2 regions of the Pseudoalteromonas sp. CF6-2 genome follow, and region 1 is predicted to be linked to the other one. Evidence: predicted binding sites of a transcription regulator. Region 1 holds the regulator's gene; the other holds the start of a gene.
The links. The regulator NrdR, encoded in region 1, represses ribonucleotide reductase genes. The targets are predictions, from matches to a motif close to AAACACNANATNTNGTGTTT.

Region 1 (7,893 bases):
GCACAAGCGCAGGTTAACATTGTTGCTATTGCACAAGACTCAACAGAAAGCGCCATTTCAGCCGTTATCGATGGTGAGCTATGCAACGACGCAGTAAAAGTGTGCCATGAGAACTTCTTTACGCATATTCCTTCAATCGATGTGTTTCTACTTGGCTGTGGCTTAGTTGGTCAAGAGCTTATTCAGCAGCTAGAGCGCCAACAAGCATGGCTTGAAAAACGCAACATTAAGCTGAACCTATACGGTGTTGCTAACTCAAGACAGCTATATCTAGATAGCGAAGGCATTGCTTTTGATGGCTGGCAAGAAAAACTAGCGAGCTCAGAGCAAGCATTTGATTTAAATCTGGTTGAGCAATTTGTTAAACAAAATCACTTAATCAACCCTGTGATCGTAGATTGTAGCTCAGCCGATAAACTTGCTGCGCAATATGTTGATTTCTTAAATGCAGGCTTCCATGTCGTTGCGGCGAATAAAAAAGCCAATACTAGCTCGTATGCTTACTACCAAGATTTAGTGGCAGCAACACAAAAGAATAATCGTAAGTTTTTATATGAAACAAACGTAGGTGCAGGCCTACCGGTTCTTGATAACCTGAAATCGCTATTTGGTGCGGGTGATGAGCTTATTAAGTTCAGCGGTATCTTATCGGGTTCATTATCGTATATGTTTGGTGCGCTACAAGATGGTTTATCACTTAGCGAAGCAACGTTAAAAGCAAAAGAAAGTGGATTTACAGAGCCAGATCCGCGTGATGATTTATCAGGCACTGATGTTGCCCGAAAACTACTGATCATTGCTCGTGAATCAGGTCTTGAGTTAGAACTAAGCGATATTGAAGTAGAATCTGTTTTACCACAAGGGTTTGCAGAAGATGATTCTGTAGCCGATTTTATGGCAAAACTACCATCAGTTGATGCGCAGTTTAACGACCGCATTCAAAGTGCAGCAAGTGAAGGTAAAGTACTTCGTTATGTGGGCACTATTGAAAACGGTCAATGTAAAGTAGGCATTGAAGCCGTAGATAGTAGCCATGCTTTATACGATATCCGTGACGGTGAAAATGCACTGGCAATCTTAAGTCAATATTATCAACCACGCCCGTTTGTGATACGTGGTTATGGCGCAGGTGCTGAAGTAACGGCCGCAGGCGTATTTGCTGATATCTTAAAAACGTTAACGCGCTAGGAGCAGGTTATGATCCGTGTATATGCACCCGCTTCAATCGGGAATTTTGCTGTTGGCTTTGATGCGCTAGGTGCTGCGCTGGCACCTATCGATGGCACCTTATTAGGTGATGTTGTCGAGGTGAGTGCCGCTGAGCAAGATACCTTTGTCTGCTCTGGCGACTATGCTCATAAATTGCCTGCTAATGCTGAAGAAAACTTGGCTTATCAATGTTTAATTCACTTTAAAGAACACGTTGCGCCGGCTATGCCAGCGGTAAAACTGGAGCTTAAAAAGAACTTACCAATTGGCTCAGGTTTAGGTTCAAGTGCGTGTTCTGTGGTGGCTGCGTTTGCAGCCCTTGATAAGTTTGCCGAAACGAACTTATCACAAGAGCAACTTATCGAGTTGATGGCTGATTTTGAAGCCATTGTTAGTGGCGGCCGTCATTACGATAACATCACGCCATGTTATTTAGGTGGTTTGCAATTAACTGGTGAACTTATTCCGAACAAGTCAATTTCGTTACCTGTTGATAATCAATGGTATTACGTAGCGGCTTTTCCAGGTTTTTCACTGAATACCGCAAAAGCGCGATCAGTACTGCCAAAGCAATTATCAATGCACGACAGTGTTGAGTTTGCACAGCGACTTTCTGCATTTAGTAGCTTATTGCTAACTGGTCGCTTTGATGCAGCGCTATCCATTATGAGTGATGAAATAGCTGAGCCACATCGCGCACCGCTCATTCAAGGCTTTGCAGAAGCTAAAAGTGCTTTACCAGAGCTTGGCGCAGAGATTGTCAGTATTTCGGGGGCGGGTCCAACATTATTTACCGTGTGTAAGAGCCTTGCAGCTGCACAAAAGTGTGCAGCGTGGCTGAATGATAATTACATCAATGAGCAGGGCTTTTGCCACATCTGTCAACTTGATCAGCTTGGCACACGACAGCTTTAAAGAATTTAAGGAATAAACATGCAATTACATAATTTAAAAGATGAAACACAACAGGTGTCGTTTGTTGAAGCGGTAAAAACGGGTTTAGGGCGTAACCAAGGGGTGTTCTTCCCAGAAAGCCTAACGCCAATTCAAGACATTGATGCGTTATTAGATTTGGACTTTGTTAGCCGTAGCAGCAAGATTTTATCGCACCTAATTGGTGATGAATTACCTGCCGATACCGTTGCTCAGATGGTGCAAAATGCGTTTAACTTTGATGTGAAGTTGGTAGAAGTTGAAAAAGACATTTATTGCTTAGAGCTATTTCATGGTCCAACGCTTGCGTTTAAAGACTTTGGTGGCCGTTTTATGGCTGAATGTCTTGCGCAATTTAACCAAGGCGAAAAAGTCACGATTTTAACGGCTACATCAGGCGACACTGGGGCTGCGGTTGCTCATGCATTTTATAATAAGCCTAATATTGATGTCGTGATCTTATACCCGAAAGGGAAAATATCACTGGCGCAGCAAAAGCTATTCACAACGTTAGGTAATAACATTCACTGCTATGCTGTTGATGGTAGCTTTGATGATTGTCAAAGCATGGTAAAACAAGCGTTTTTAGACGATGAAGTTAAACAAAAGCTAGGTCTAAACTCTGCTAACTCAATCAACATCAGTCGTTTAGTTGCACAGGTATGCTATTACTTTGAAGCCATTGCTCAATTACCTAAAGAGCAGCGTAGTAAAGCACATATCTCAGTACCAAGTGGTAACTTTGGTAATGTGTGCGCTGCAATGATTGGAGCAGTGCTTGGTATGCCGGTTGCTAAATTAAGTGCCACAACGAATCAAAACGACACGGTGCCACGTTTTTTACGAAATAAAGAATGGGCACCGAATGACACACTTGAGTCGTTATCGAACGCAATGGATGTGAGTAAACCGAATAACTGGCCACGTGTTCAGTTTATGTTGGATAACAAATGGTTTAGCTATGATGATTTTTACTCAAGCTGTGTAGGTGAAGAAGAAACAAAAGAGGTGATGAAAAAAATTCATCAAACGGGTTACATTGCAGAGCCTCATACTGCAATTGCTTATCAAGGCTTGAAAGAAAATCTAGCAGACGGCAGCGCAGGCATCTTTTTAGCGACTGCACACCCAGCTAAATTTAAAGAAAGTGTTGAAGAAATTTTAGATATCGAATTGCCTATGCCGAAACCACTTGCTGATGCATTAGCAAAGCAATGTTTAGCTGAAGATATCAAGTTTGATTATCAATTGCTTCGCACTGAGCTACTAAGTAAACTCGCGTAATATCCATAAAAAAGAGCGGCTTAGCCGCTCTTTTTTATATTGCTTATTTTAATGAAGTAGTGAATGGCTATGACGGTTTAAAACTCGCATAATGAGAATTACCAAAGAGGCGATACACAGTAACACACTGATAATTGAGATTATTTCGTTTTGTGTCCACTGAATTAAAGTGAACGCTGAAATGAATAAAATAAATGGTTTAAATTCATAGTAATAGTGAGATTTCGTTTGTTTTATTCTTTGGCTTGAGTGATCAGTTCTTCTGGCCTCAGAGCGCATACGCCACACATTAGCGCCCATTAAAAACAGTATTATACCGATTAAAGTTGGCACACTATCCTTGGCTAACGTAATACAACTCACCCCGAGAAAGAAGTACACATAAGGGACAACTTCGTAAATTGGTTTGGCTAACATGTCTCGCTATCATCCATGATACTAACTAATACTATAAGATTAGTTGGTGTTAGTGGAAATACAAGTATCAGCGGGCACTTTTTAATTTAGTGACATTTTAAAAATATATGTAATATTTTAAATTTATAAATTTTTGTTATGTATCAATAAAAAAATATCATTATTAAAACACTGTGAAATAAATTCAATCCCTGTTTAAATATGTTCATCTTTACACGATAGGCAAAAGTGCGTTTTAAGCGTACAATATAGCCTTCAAAAAAACACCATACACGTTGCCTTAGGAGACCCCATGTTAGAACGTAGCATGAATATTTCGGATTTCGATCCAGAGTTATTTGCAGCCATCAATAAAGAGACGGCTCGTCAAGAAGAGCACATCGAACTGATCGCGTCTGAAAACTACTGTAGCCCACGCGTGCTTGAAGCACAGGGCTCTCAGCTAACGAACAAATATGCTGAAGGCTACCCAGGCAAACGTTACTATGGCGGTTGTGAGCACGTTGACGTTGTTGAGCAACTGGCTATTGACCGTGCAAACGAATTATTCGGTACTGACTACGCTAACGTTCAACCTCACGCAGGTTCACAAGCAAACGCAGCTGTTTTCCAAGCGCTTCTTCAGCCGCACGATACAGTACTAGGTATGAGCTTAGCTCATGGTGGCCACTTAACTCACGGCTCACACGTTAACTTTTCTGGTAAAACGTACAATGCAATTCAATACGGCCTAAATGAAGAGACAGGCGAAATTGATTATGCTCAAGTTGAAGCACTTGCATTAGAGCACAAGCCAAAAATGATCATCGCTGGTTTCTCTGCATACTCTGGCGTTGTTGATTGGGCTAAATTCCGTGAAATCGCTGACAAAGTAGGTGCATACTTATTCGTAGATATGGCTCACGTTGCTGGTCTTATCGCAGCGGGTGTATACCCAAGCCCAATCCCTCACGCACACGTTGTTACTACAACAACTCACAAAACATTAGCGGGTCCTCGTGGCGGTCTAATCGTTTCTGCATGTGGTGATGAAGAGATTTACAAAAAGCTAAACAGCGCTGTATTCCCTGGTGGTCAAGGTGGTCCTTTATGTCACATCATCGCTGCTAAAGCGGTTGCGTTTAAAGAAGCATTACAACCAGAGTTTAAAACGTACCAAGCACAAGTTGTTAAGAACGCTCAAGCTATGGTTGAAGTTCTTCAAGAGCGTGGCTACAAAGTTGTTTCTGGTAAAACAGACAACCACTTATTCCTTCTTGACCTAATCGATAAAGATATCACAGGTAAAGATGCTGACGCTGCACTAGGTAATGCAAACATCACAGTTAACAAAAACTCAGTACCAAACGACCCACGTTCACCGTTTGTAACGTCTGGTCTTCGTATTGGTTCTCCGGCTATTACTCGCCGTGGCTTCAAAGAAGCTGAGTCAAAAGAGCTTGCGGGCTGGATCTGTGACGTACTAGACAACATCAACGATGAGTCTGTACAAGCAGAAGTAAAAGAGAAAGTGAAAGCTATCTGTAAAAAATTACCAGTTTACGCTTAATTACTGGTTAAACCGTAATTAAGATAACAATAGCGTTGTTTTTTGCTATTATAAGGGCCGCTTACTAAGCGGCCTTTTTTTGTTTTTTATAAACGGAAGTTGAACCCTATGCATTGCCCTTTTTGCACCGCAAAAGATACCAAAGTAATTGATTCTCGACTTGTTGGCGGTGGTCACCAAGTGAGACGTCGACGTGAATGTAACGAATGCCATGAGCGCTTTACCACCTTTGAAGGCGCTGAGCTTGTGATGCCAAGAGTCATCAAGCAAGACGGTAGCCGCGAACCATTTAATGAAGACAAGTTACTCAATGGCTTGCATCGCGCTTTAGAGAAACGCCCTGTTAGCACTGAGCAGGTCGATGAAGTCGTTAATATCATTAAATCTCAACTTCGTGCCACGGGTGAACGTGAGATCTCTAGCCATTTAATTGGCGAGTGCATCATGGAGTCACTAAAGAAACTCGACAAAGTAGCCTATGTGCGCTTTGCATCGGTTTATCGTTCATTTGAAGATATTCGCGAGTTTGGTGAAGAAATCGCTCGTTTAGGTGATTAATCATGTCGTTTACAGAGCTTGATACAGCTTATATGGCGCGTGCCATTGAGCTTGCTAAACAAGGTCGTTTTACTACGACGCCAAACCCGAATGTTGGCTGTGTTTTGGTTAAAGATGGCGAAATAGTCGGTGAAGGGTTTCATCAATTAGCAGGGCAGGGCCATGCTGAAGTGAATGCCTTGGCTGTAGCTGGCGACAACGCGAAAGGCGCCACTGCTTATGTGACTTTAGAGCCTTGTAGTCATTATGGACGCACTCCACCTTGTGCCGAAGGTTTAAAAGCAGCGGGTGTTAGCAAGGTGATTGCCGCTATGGTCGACCCAAACCCTGCGGTGAGTGGTCGCGGCCTACAAATTTTAGCCGACGCCGGTATTAGCGTTGCATCTGGTTTACTTGAACAGCAAGCGCGCGATTTAAACAAAGGTTTTTTAAAGCGTATGGAATCAGGATTGCCATATGTGACTTGTAAAATGGCATGTAGTTTAGATGGTAAAACTGCGCTAAATAACGGCCAAAGTAAATGGATAACAGGCTCTAAAGCACGCCAAGACGTGCAAGCGTTTCGTGCCCAAAGTTGCGCGATACTCACTGGTGCAGATACGGTTTTGACCGATAATGCAAAACTGAATGTTCGCATTGAAGAGCTTCCATTTACCATGCCAACCTCGCTGCCTTTACGCCAGCCGACCCGAGTCATTATTGATTCACAAAATAGGTTAACGCCTGAGCTTGCGTTATTCAGCATCGAGAGCTCGGTGATTATTTTTACCACGTCGCTTGATAATCAGCATCAATGGCCTCATTTTGTTAAGCACGAAGTGGTGCCAGCAGTTAACAATAAAGTTGATTTATCGGCCCTTTTAAAGCGTCTTACTGAACTACAAGTTAATCATGTTTGGCTCGAAGCAGGTGCGACCCTCGCTGGCGTGTTTGCTGAGCAAGATTTAATTGACGAATACATTGTTTATATTGCTCCTAAGTTAATAGGTGATTTGGGCAAAAGCTTACTAAACTTTGCAGAAGTCACCATGATGAGTGATATCACTGAGCTGACCTTTACTGATACAGTGATGATTGGTGACGACATCCGCATAACCGCGAAAAAAGCAAAGCAAGCCACATATATTGAAAATAAAGAGTAGCACTATGTTTACTGGAATAATTGAAGCAACAGGTAAAATTGTTGAACTAACACAAAAGCAAGGTGATCTAGCTATTCGTATCCAAAGCAATAATTTGGATATGAAAGACGTCAAGCTCGGTGACAGTATTGCCACCAACGGTGTGTGTTTAACGGTTGTCGCTAAATATAGCGATGGTTTTAGTGCTGACTTATCAAACGAAACAATCAGCTTAACTGGATTTGCACATTACAAAAAAGGCCAAACAGTTAATCTCGAAAAAGCCATGCAACCACTTTCTCGCTTAGGTGGGCACTTGGTATCAGGCCATGTTGATGGTATTGCGACGGTAGAAAGTATTAGTCCTAATGCTCGTGCAACAGAGTATTGGCTAAGTACCAACAGCGATTTAATGAAATACATTCCCTACAAAGGTTCGGTATGTATTGATGGTATTAGTTTAACGGTCAACGAAGTCGAGCAAAATCGCTTTAAGTTGACGATTGTTCCACATACCGCTGAGCAAACAACGATTGCAGAATTTCAGGTGGGTACTCAGGTGAACTTAGAAGTTGACCAGATTGCTCGCTATTTAGAGCGCCTAATAAAAGGGGCTGAACAACCTTCCCGTTCAGACATATCAATGAGCTTGCTAGCACAAGCTGGCTTTATTAAATAAGCACGGATAGGTCAAATTAATCATACTCTCATGGGCACATTATGAATTTACACAGCGCGCAAGAAATTATCGATGACATTAAAGCCGGTAAAATGGTTATTTTAATGGACGATGAAGACAGAGAAAATGAAGGCGATTTAATC
Region 2 (7,893 bases), 960 kb from region 1:
CCACGTGGTGGTTCAATACCATTTGTTGCATTAGAGATTTGCGATGATGTCTCTGAAGGCATTAGTGCAGACAGCGTCGAGTTACGCATACCGTGCTCTTTAATGCTGGCACGTAATGAATCCCAGTCTAAGTGAAGTGGCTCTTCACAGAACTGATCAAGGTCACGCTTGTAAGTATCTGTTGGCATAATGCCTTGAGAATACGTAGTCTCGTTAAATTTTGGACATGCACCACGTTCTTTCGCTAACTCATTTGACGCTTTCATTAGGTAATATTGAATTGCTTCAAATGTTTTGTGAGTCAGCGCATTTGCACTGCCGTCTGAGTAACGCTTGCCATTTTTCGCTAAGTAGTAAGCAAAGTTAATTACACCAATACCTAACGTACGACGACCCATAGTCGCGTTTTTAGCTGCTGGAACAGGGTAGTCTTGGAAATCAAGTAAGTTATCAAGCGCACGAACTGCAAGTTCAGCAAGCTCTTCTAATTCATCAAGTGATTCAATTGCACCTAAGTTAAACGCAGACAAAGTACACAGTGCAATTTCACCTTCTTCATCCATTACATTGCTAAGTGGCTTAGTTGGTAATGCAATTTCTAAACATAGGTTAGATTGACGAATTGGTGCCACAGTCGAAATGAACGGGCTGTGTGTATTACAGTGGTCAACATTTTGTAAGTAGATACGACCTGTGCTTGCACGCTCTTGTGCAAACATTGAGAATAACTCAATCGCTTTAATACGTTTTTTGCGAATTGACTCGTCTTGCTCGTACTTAACATATAGCTCATCAAACTTCGCTTGATCTTCGAAGAAGGCGTCATATAGACCAGGTACATCTGATGGGCTAAATAAAGTGATGTAATCATCTTTAATTAAACGGCTGTACATTAATTTGTTGAACTGTACACCGTAGTCAAGGTGACGAACACGGTTATCGTCAACACCACGGTTGTTCTTAAGAACTAATAAGTTTTCAACTTCTAAGTGCCATAATGGGTAGAATAGGGTTGCTGCGCCGCCGCGTACACCACCTTGTGAACAGCTTTTAACTGCTGTTTGAAAATGCTTATAAAACGGGATACAACCTGTGTGGTACGCTTCACCGTTGCGAATAGGGCTGCCAAGCGCACGAATGCGACCCGCATTAATACCAATCCCTGCACGTTGCGAAACATACTTAACGATCGCAGACGATGTCGCATTAATAGAATCTAGGCTATCACCACACTCGATAAGTACACATGAGCTGAACTGGCGCGTAGGCGTACGCACACCGGCCATGATTGGTGTTGGTAATGAAATCTTGAATGTAGATACTGCATCATAAAAGCGCTTGATGTAGTCAAGACGCGTTTCTTTTGGATAATCAGAGAATAAGCTTGCAGCCACTAAGATATATAAAAACTGTGCACTTTCGTAAATTTCACCAGTAACACGGTTTTGAACCAAATATTTCCCTTCTAGCTGTTTTACAGCAGCATAGCTGAAGTTTAAGTCGCGGTTGTGATCAATATAAGAATCTAACTCATCGATTTCTTGCTCGGTATAATCAACAAGTAAGTGTTGATCATAACGTTTGTCTTCAACTAATTTCGTGATGTGATCGTATAAGCGTGGTGGCTCAAATTGGCCGTACGCTTTTTTACGTAAATGGAATACAGCTAATCGAGCAGCAAGGTATTGGTAGTCAGGCGTATCTTTAGAGATCTGATCAGCTGCCGCTTTGATGATAGTTTCATGAATGTCATCGGTACGAATTCCATCGTAAAATTGAATATGTGATTTTAATTCAACTTGCGAGACAGACACGTTATTTAGACCTTCGGCGGCCCAAGCGATCACGCGGTGGATCTTATCTAGATCAAGTGACTCTTTACGGCCGTCACGTTTGCTTACAGATAGCTGTTGGTTCATAGTCTTGCCTGTATTCCTTGGGAAATTATATTTTTAGTGAAAACTTATTCTTCAGTATAATTTTTATTATTAAACACTAGATTGTGTGAATTGAATAACATTTAGCCACAATATCTGGTGTTCTTTAAATTGCAGATCACAAGATAGTGTGGTCTGCGATCATTTGCAAGGGACAGAAATGCCCCTATTTGTGGATAACTACTGGATAAGCGCATTGTGTTAGTGAGCATTAACCTTTGACCATTCATTGATGATGAAATTTGTAAAAATCAACTCAAGATCTAGAAAATTTACCGTTTTTGAAAATAAATTTTGACTGTTTTTTTTATCGTCAAAGAATGCTCAAAACTCAAACCGATCACAATATATAGTATCTAAATTTAAATATAGCACTATATATGGTTAAATCCATCAATAGGCGAATGCCAATTGAAATCAGCTTGCCAATCCAGAGCAGCATCAACACTAGGTATATAGCCCCATAAAGCAGTAGCGCTATACATATTGGCTGCTTTTGCCGCTTGGATGTCGCGCTCCGCATCCCCTATATATAAACAACGACTGGGATCAACATTGAGGATCTCAGCAGTATGCAGTAGTGGATCTGGAGATGGCTTCGCCACGTCTAGTGTATCTCCACTCACCACAGCCATAGCATTACTTAAAGAAGGGATTGCTTTGACTAACGGCTCTGTTAAAAAACCTGGTTTATTAGTCATAATGCCCCATTTAATGTCTTTTTGTTCAAGTGCAACTAAGAGCTGCTCTATACCCTTAAAGCATTTACTGTGCACAGCAATATCTGCAGCGTAGTAGTCAAGAAGCTGCTGGCGCAAGGCGAGTTGTTCAAGTTCGGGCCATTTATCACCAAAGCCTACTTCTAATAATGCATTTGCACCATTAGAAGCTGCGGGGCGATAAACATGCTCAGCAACAGGCGCCACATTGGCATCAGCTAAGACACGGTTTAATGCGCCACCTAAGTCATCTGCGGTATCGAGTAGTGTGCCATCTAAATCAAAGATAAACGCATCAAAATCGATAGAGGGTGTTTGTACACCACTCATCAGACCAGTTTCTCAAAGTGAAGGATGTAATTAACACTGACATCATCATTTAAGCTGTACTGCTTAGAGAACGGATTATAGGTAAGGCCTGTACTGGCTCTTACTTTTAAGCCTGCCTCTTCTGCCCATGCAATAAGCTGTGCAGGTTTTATAAATTTCTTGTGGTCATGAGTACCTTCGGGCACCATTTTTAAAAGCTTTTCAGCGCCAACAATGGCAAATAAGTATGCTTTCGGGGTTTTATTTAATGTTGAAAAGAATACATCGGCGCCCGGTTTGGCAAGTTCTGCTACAGCACGAATAATAGAAGCAGGATCTGGAACATGCTCCAGCATTTCCATACAAGTGATCACATCAAAGCGAGCAGGGTGCTCTTCAGCAAATTCTTCTGCGGGTACTTTAATATAATCAACGGGCACGCCGGTTTCCAAACTGTGTAGTTTGGCAACGGTTAATGGCTCTTGACCCATATCGATGCCGGTCACTTTTGCGCCCATACGTGCCATGCTTTCACTTAAAATGCCGCCGCCACAGCCAACATCTAAGGTTTCCTTATCAAATAAGCCGCCCACTTTATCGGCAACAAAATCCAAGCGAAGAGGATTTATTTCATGAAGAGGTTTGAACTCTCCGTCGCGATCCCACCAACGTTCTGCGATGGCTTCAAACTTTGCAATTTCTGCATTATCTACATTTTGATGTTCGGTCATAAAAAACTTCCTCGTCAATCTGAGGCCATTATATAGGGGTAAATTAATAAATCGCAAAGATTTAGCGCCTGTAAATCTAAATAAATTGTGATAGCATGGTCTGGAAATAATAACTAAAGCTCTGAAGACGGCGCTTTGCCTCTTTATGAGTCAATACTGAAGGAATGTGAAATCAAATGACTGATCTCGCCAATGAAATTCTGCCAGTCAATATTGAAGATGAATTAAAAAATTCCTACCTTGATTACGCGATGAGTGTAATCGTAGGGCGTGCATTGCCAGACGTACGTGACGGCTTAAAGCCTGTTCACCGCCGTGTTTTATTCGCAATGAACGAACTCAATAATGATTGGAATAAACCTTACAAGAAATCAGCACGTGTTGTTGGTGATGTAATCGGTAAGTACCACCCACATGGCGACAGCGCGGTATATGACACCATCGTTCGTATGGCGCAGCCTTTCTCATTACGCTATATGCTAGTTGACGGCCAAGGTAACTTTGGTTCTGTTGATGGTGACTCTGCGGCAGCAATGCGTTATACGGAAGTCCGTATGGCGAAAATGTCACATGAATTATTAGCTGACTTAGAAAAAGAAACGGTTGATTACGTACCTAACTACGATGGTACTGAGCAAATTCCTGACGTATTACCTACTAAAGTACCTAACTTATTAGTAAACGGTTCTTCGGGTATCGCGGTTGGTATGGCGACAAACATTCCACCTCATAACTTAACAGAAGTTATCAATGGTTGTTTAGCGCTTATTCAAAACCCTGATATGACAATTGCTGACCTTATTGAATATATCCCAGGTCCAGATTTCCCGACTGCGGCGATTATCAATGGTAAAAAAGGTATTGAGCAAGCGTACCTAACGGGCCGTGGTAAAGTTTATATTCGTGCTCGCGCTGAAATCGAAGTAGACGAAAAAACTGGCCGTGAGACGATCATCGTCCACGAAATCCCTTATCAAGTTAACAAAGCGCGTCTTATCGAAAAGATCGCTGAGCTTGTTAAAGATAAGAAGATTGAAGGTATTAGCGCACTACGTGATGAATCAGATAAAGACGGTATGCGCATCGTTATCGAAATCAAACGTGGTGATGTTGGTGAAGTAATCTTAAACAACCTTTATGCACAAACTCAGTTACAAACTGTGTTTGGTATGAACATGGTTGCACTAGATAACAACCAACCTAAGTGCTTTAACCTTAAAGAAATGCTTGAAGCGTTTATCGTACACCGCCGTGAAGTTGTTACACGTCGTACGGTATTTGATTTACGTAAAGCCCGTGACCGTGCTCACACGCTTGAAGGCTTAGCGATTGCTCTTGCGAATATCGATCCGATTATTGAACTTATTCGTAAGTCACCAACACCAGCAGAAGCAAAAGCAGCATTAACAGCACGCTCATGGGAGCTGGGTACTGTTAAAGCAATGCTTGAAAAAGCAGGTGAAGATAACGTTGCACGTCCTGATTGGTTAGCTGATGATTTAGGTATCCGTGACGGTCAATACTATTTATCTGAGCAACAAGCACAAGCAATTCTAGACCTACGTTTACACAAGCTAACGGGTCTTGAGCATGAAAAGATTTTAGATGAGTACCAAACACTCCTTGATCTTATTGCTGAGCTTTTATTTATACTTTCAAGCCCAGAGCGCCTAATGGAAGTTATCCGCGACGAGCTAGTAGAAATTAAAGAGCAATATGGTGACGAACGTCGTACTGAAATCAGTGCAGCAGCTCACGATATCAGCCTTGAAGACCTAATTAATGAAGAAGACGTTGTTGTAACGCTTTCTCACGAAGGTTACGTTAAGTATCAACCATTATCTGACTACGAAGCACAGCGTCGTGGTGGTAAAGGTAAGTCAGCAACGAAGATGAAAGATGAAGATTTCATCGAACGTCTATTAGTTGCCAATACACACGATACAATCCTGTGTTTCTCAACGGCAGGTCGCTTGTATTGGCTTAAAGTATATCAGTTACCACTTGCAAGCCGTGCGGCGCGCGGTAAGCCAATTGTTAACTTATTACCACTTGAAGCTGATGAACGTATTACTGCTATCTTACCGGTACGTGAGTACGAAGAAGATAAATACATCTTCATGGCGACTGCGTTTGGTACAGTTAAGAAAACACCACTGACTGCGTATAGCCGTCAACGTGCCAGCGGTATCATCGCTGTGAACCTAAATGAAGGCGATAGCCTAATTGGTGTTGATATCACTGATGGCACGAATGAAATCATGCTATTCACTGATGCGGGTAAAGTTGTTCGCTTTAAAGAAGCGGAAGAATCAGCTGTCGTTGATGAAAACGGCAATGCAGTTCTAGACGAAAATGGTAACCCAGAAATCCGCTTCAAAGGTGTACGTCCAATGGGCCGTACAGCGACGGGTGTTCGTGGTATTAAGATGGCAGACGATCAACGCGTGGTGTCATTAATCGTACCTAAGTCAGATGGTGCAATCCTCACTGTGACTGAAAATGGTTACGGTAAGCGTACGGCACTTGAAGATTACCCATCGAAGAGCCGTGCAACGCAAGGTGTTGTATCAATCAAAGTAAGCGAGCGTAATGGCGCTGTGGTTGGTGCAGTACAAGTTGATGACAACGACGAAATCATGATTATCTCTAATCGCGGTACACTCGTACGTACTAGGGTTAATGAGGTTTCTACAGTTGGTCGTAATACACAGGGCGTTATTTTGATACGAACTATTGACGAAGAGCAAGTAGTTGGTTTACAACGTATCGAAGAAATCGAAGTTGATGAGCTTGAAGCCATCGAAGGCGAGGCCGTTGAAGTAGTCGATACAAATCCTGAAGAAACGGGTGATAACCCACCTTCAGAATAACATTGATTTAAAAAGCGGCTTCGGCCGCTTTTTTTATTAGCACTATAATTACTGGAATGAGGCAAAGTAATGACTAAATATAATTTTTGTGCAGGACCGGCAATGCTGCCGCCGGCAGTAATGCAAAAAGCACAAAAAGAATTTATAGATTGGCAAGGTTTAGGTGTATCTGTGATGGAAATCAGCCATCGCAGTAGTGATTTCATAGAGCTCACAGCTAAATGTGAAGCTAGCCTGCGTCGTTTAATGAATATTAGCGATGAATTTGAAGTGTTATTTATGCACGGTGGTGGCCGTGGTCAATTTAGCGCTGTGCCATTGAATCTTCACCTTAATGATAAAACCGCCGTTTATTGTGAAAACGGTGTATGGTCGAAAGGTGCGACACAAGAAGCCGCAAAATTTACTGCTGTTGAAAGCATCAATGTTCGTGATGATGAGCAGCAAAATGGCCAGTTTTCTATCAAACCAGCGAGCAGCTGGGAATTACCTGCGGATGCATCGTACATTCACTATTGCCCAAATGAAACCGTAGATGGAATTGAAATTTTTGATGTGCCTTCACATCCATCAGCCCCCATTGTGGCTGACATGTCTTCGACTATTTTATCGCGTGAAATTGATGTGAATCAGTTTGATCTTATTTACGCTGGTGCACAAAAGAATATCGGTCCGTCTGGCTTATCGATTGTTATTATCCGCAAAACGCTACTTGAGCGCGAGGGCCTTGCAAAGCCAGGTATTCTTGATTACGCATTAGAAGCAAAACAAGGCAGTATGTATAACACGCCACCTACATTTGCGTGGTACTTAGCAGCTGAAGTCTTTGAATGGCTTGAAGCAAATGGCGGCGTTAAAGCCATGGAAGAGCAAAATATCGCAAAAGCAGAGCTACTTTACAATTTTATTGATAACTCTGATTTTTATAATAATAAAGTTGCTAAGCATTGCCGTTCACGTATGAACGTACCGTTTTGGTTAAACGACGAATCGCTTAATGACAAGTTTATCAGTGAGTCAAAAGAAGCAGGCTTATTAGCTCTTGAAGGCCACCGTATTGTCGGTGGTATGCGTGCAAGTATCTATAACGCGATGCCGTTAGAAGGTGTTCAAGCTTTGGTTAATTTTATGGATAAATTTGCCAAGGAGAACAGCTAATTATGGAACAGCTTCGTCTTGAACCGATTACAAAGGTAAATGGCAGTGTGACACTGCCTGGCTCAAAAAGCTTATCAAACCGTATTTTACTATTAGCAGCGCTGGCAGAGGGCACCACAGTTGTAGAAAACCTACTTGATAGTGATGACATTCGTCATATGTTAGG

Region 2: the regulator NrdR is predicted to act here: its motif matches at 2,023-2,042, upstream of nrdA (class 1a ribonucleoside-diphosphate reductase subunit alpha).

What each region holds. Positions count from the first base shown of each region.
Region 1 covers NZ_CP091442.1:766,713-774,605, forward strand. The annotation lists gene thrA (bifunctional aspartate kinase/homoserine dehydrogenase I) at 1-1,188, shown strand, start outside; gene thrB (homoserine kinase) at 1,198-2,124, shown strand; gene thrC (threonine synthase) at 2,143-3,426, shown strand; gene L3Q70_RS03600 (hypothetical protein) at 3,475-3,843, opposite strand; gene glyA (serine hydroxymethyltransferase) at 4,136-5,392, shown strand; gene nrdR (transcriptional regulator NrdR) at 5,501-5,950, shown strand; gene ribD (bifunctional diaminohydroxyphosphoribosylaminopyrimidine deaminase/5-amino-6-(5-phosphoribosylamino)uracil reductase RibD) at 5,953-7,092, shown strand; gene L3Q70_RS03620 (riboflavin synthase) at 7,097-7,750, shown strand; gene ribBA (bifunctional 3,4-dihydroxy-2-butanone-4-phosphate synthase/GTP cyclohydrolase II) at 7,792-7,893, shown strand, end outside.
Region 2 covers NZ_CP091442.1:1,729,704-1,737,596, forward strand. The annotation lists gene nrdA (class 1a ribonucleoside-diphosphate reductase subunit alpha) at 1-1,919, opposite strand, end outside; gene L3Q70_RS07995 (HAD-IA family hydrolase) at 2,312-2,986, opposite strand; gene ubiG (bifunctional 2-polyprenyl-6-hydroxyphenol methylase/3-demethylubiquinol 3-O-methyltransferase UbiG) at 2,986-3,696, opposite strand; gene gyrA (DNA gyrase subunit A) at 3,873-6,569, shown strand; gene serC (3-phosphoserine/phosphohydroxythreonine transaminase) at 6,639-7,727, shown strand; gene aroA (3-phosphoshikimate 1-carboxyvinyltransferase) at 7,730-7,893, shown strand, end outside.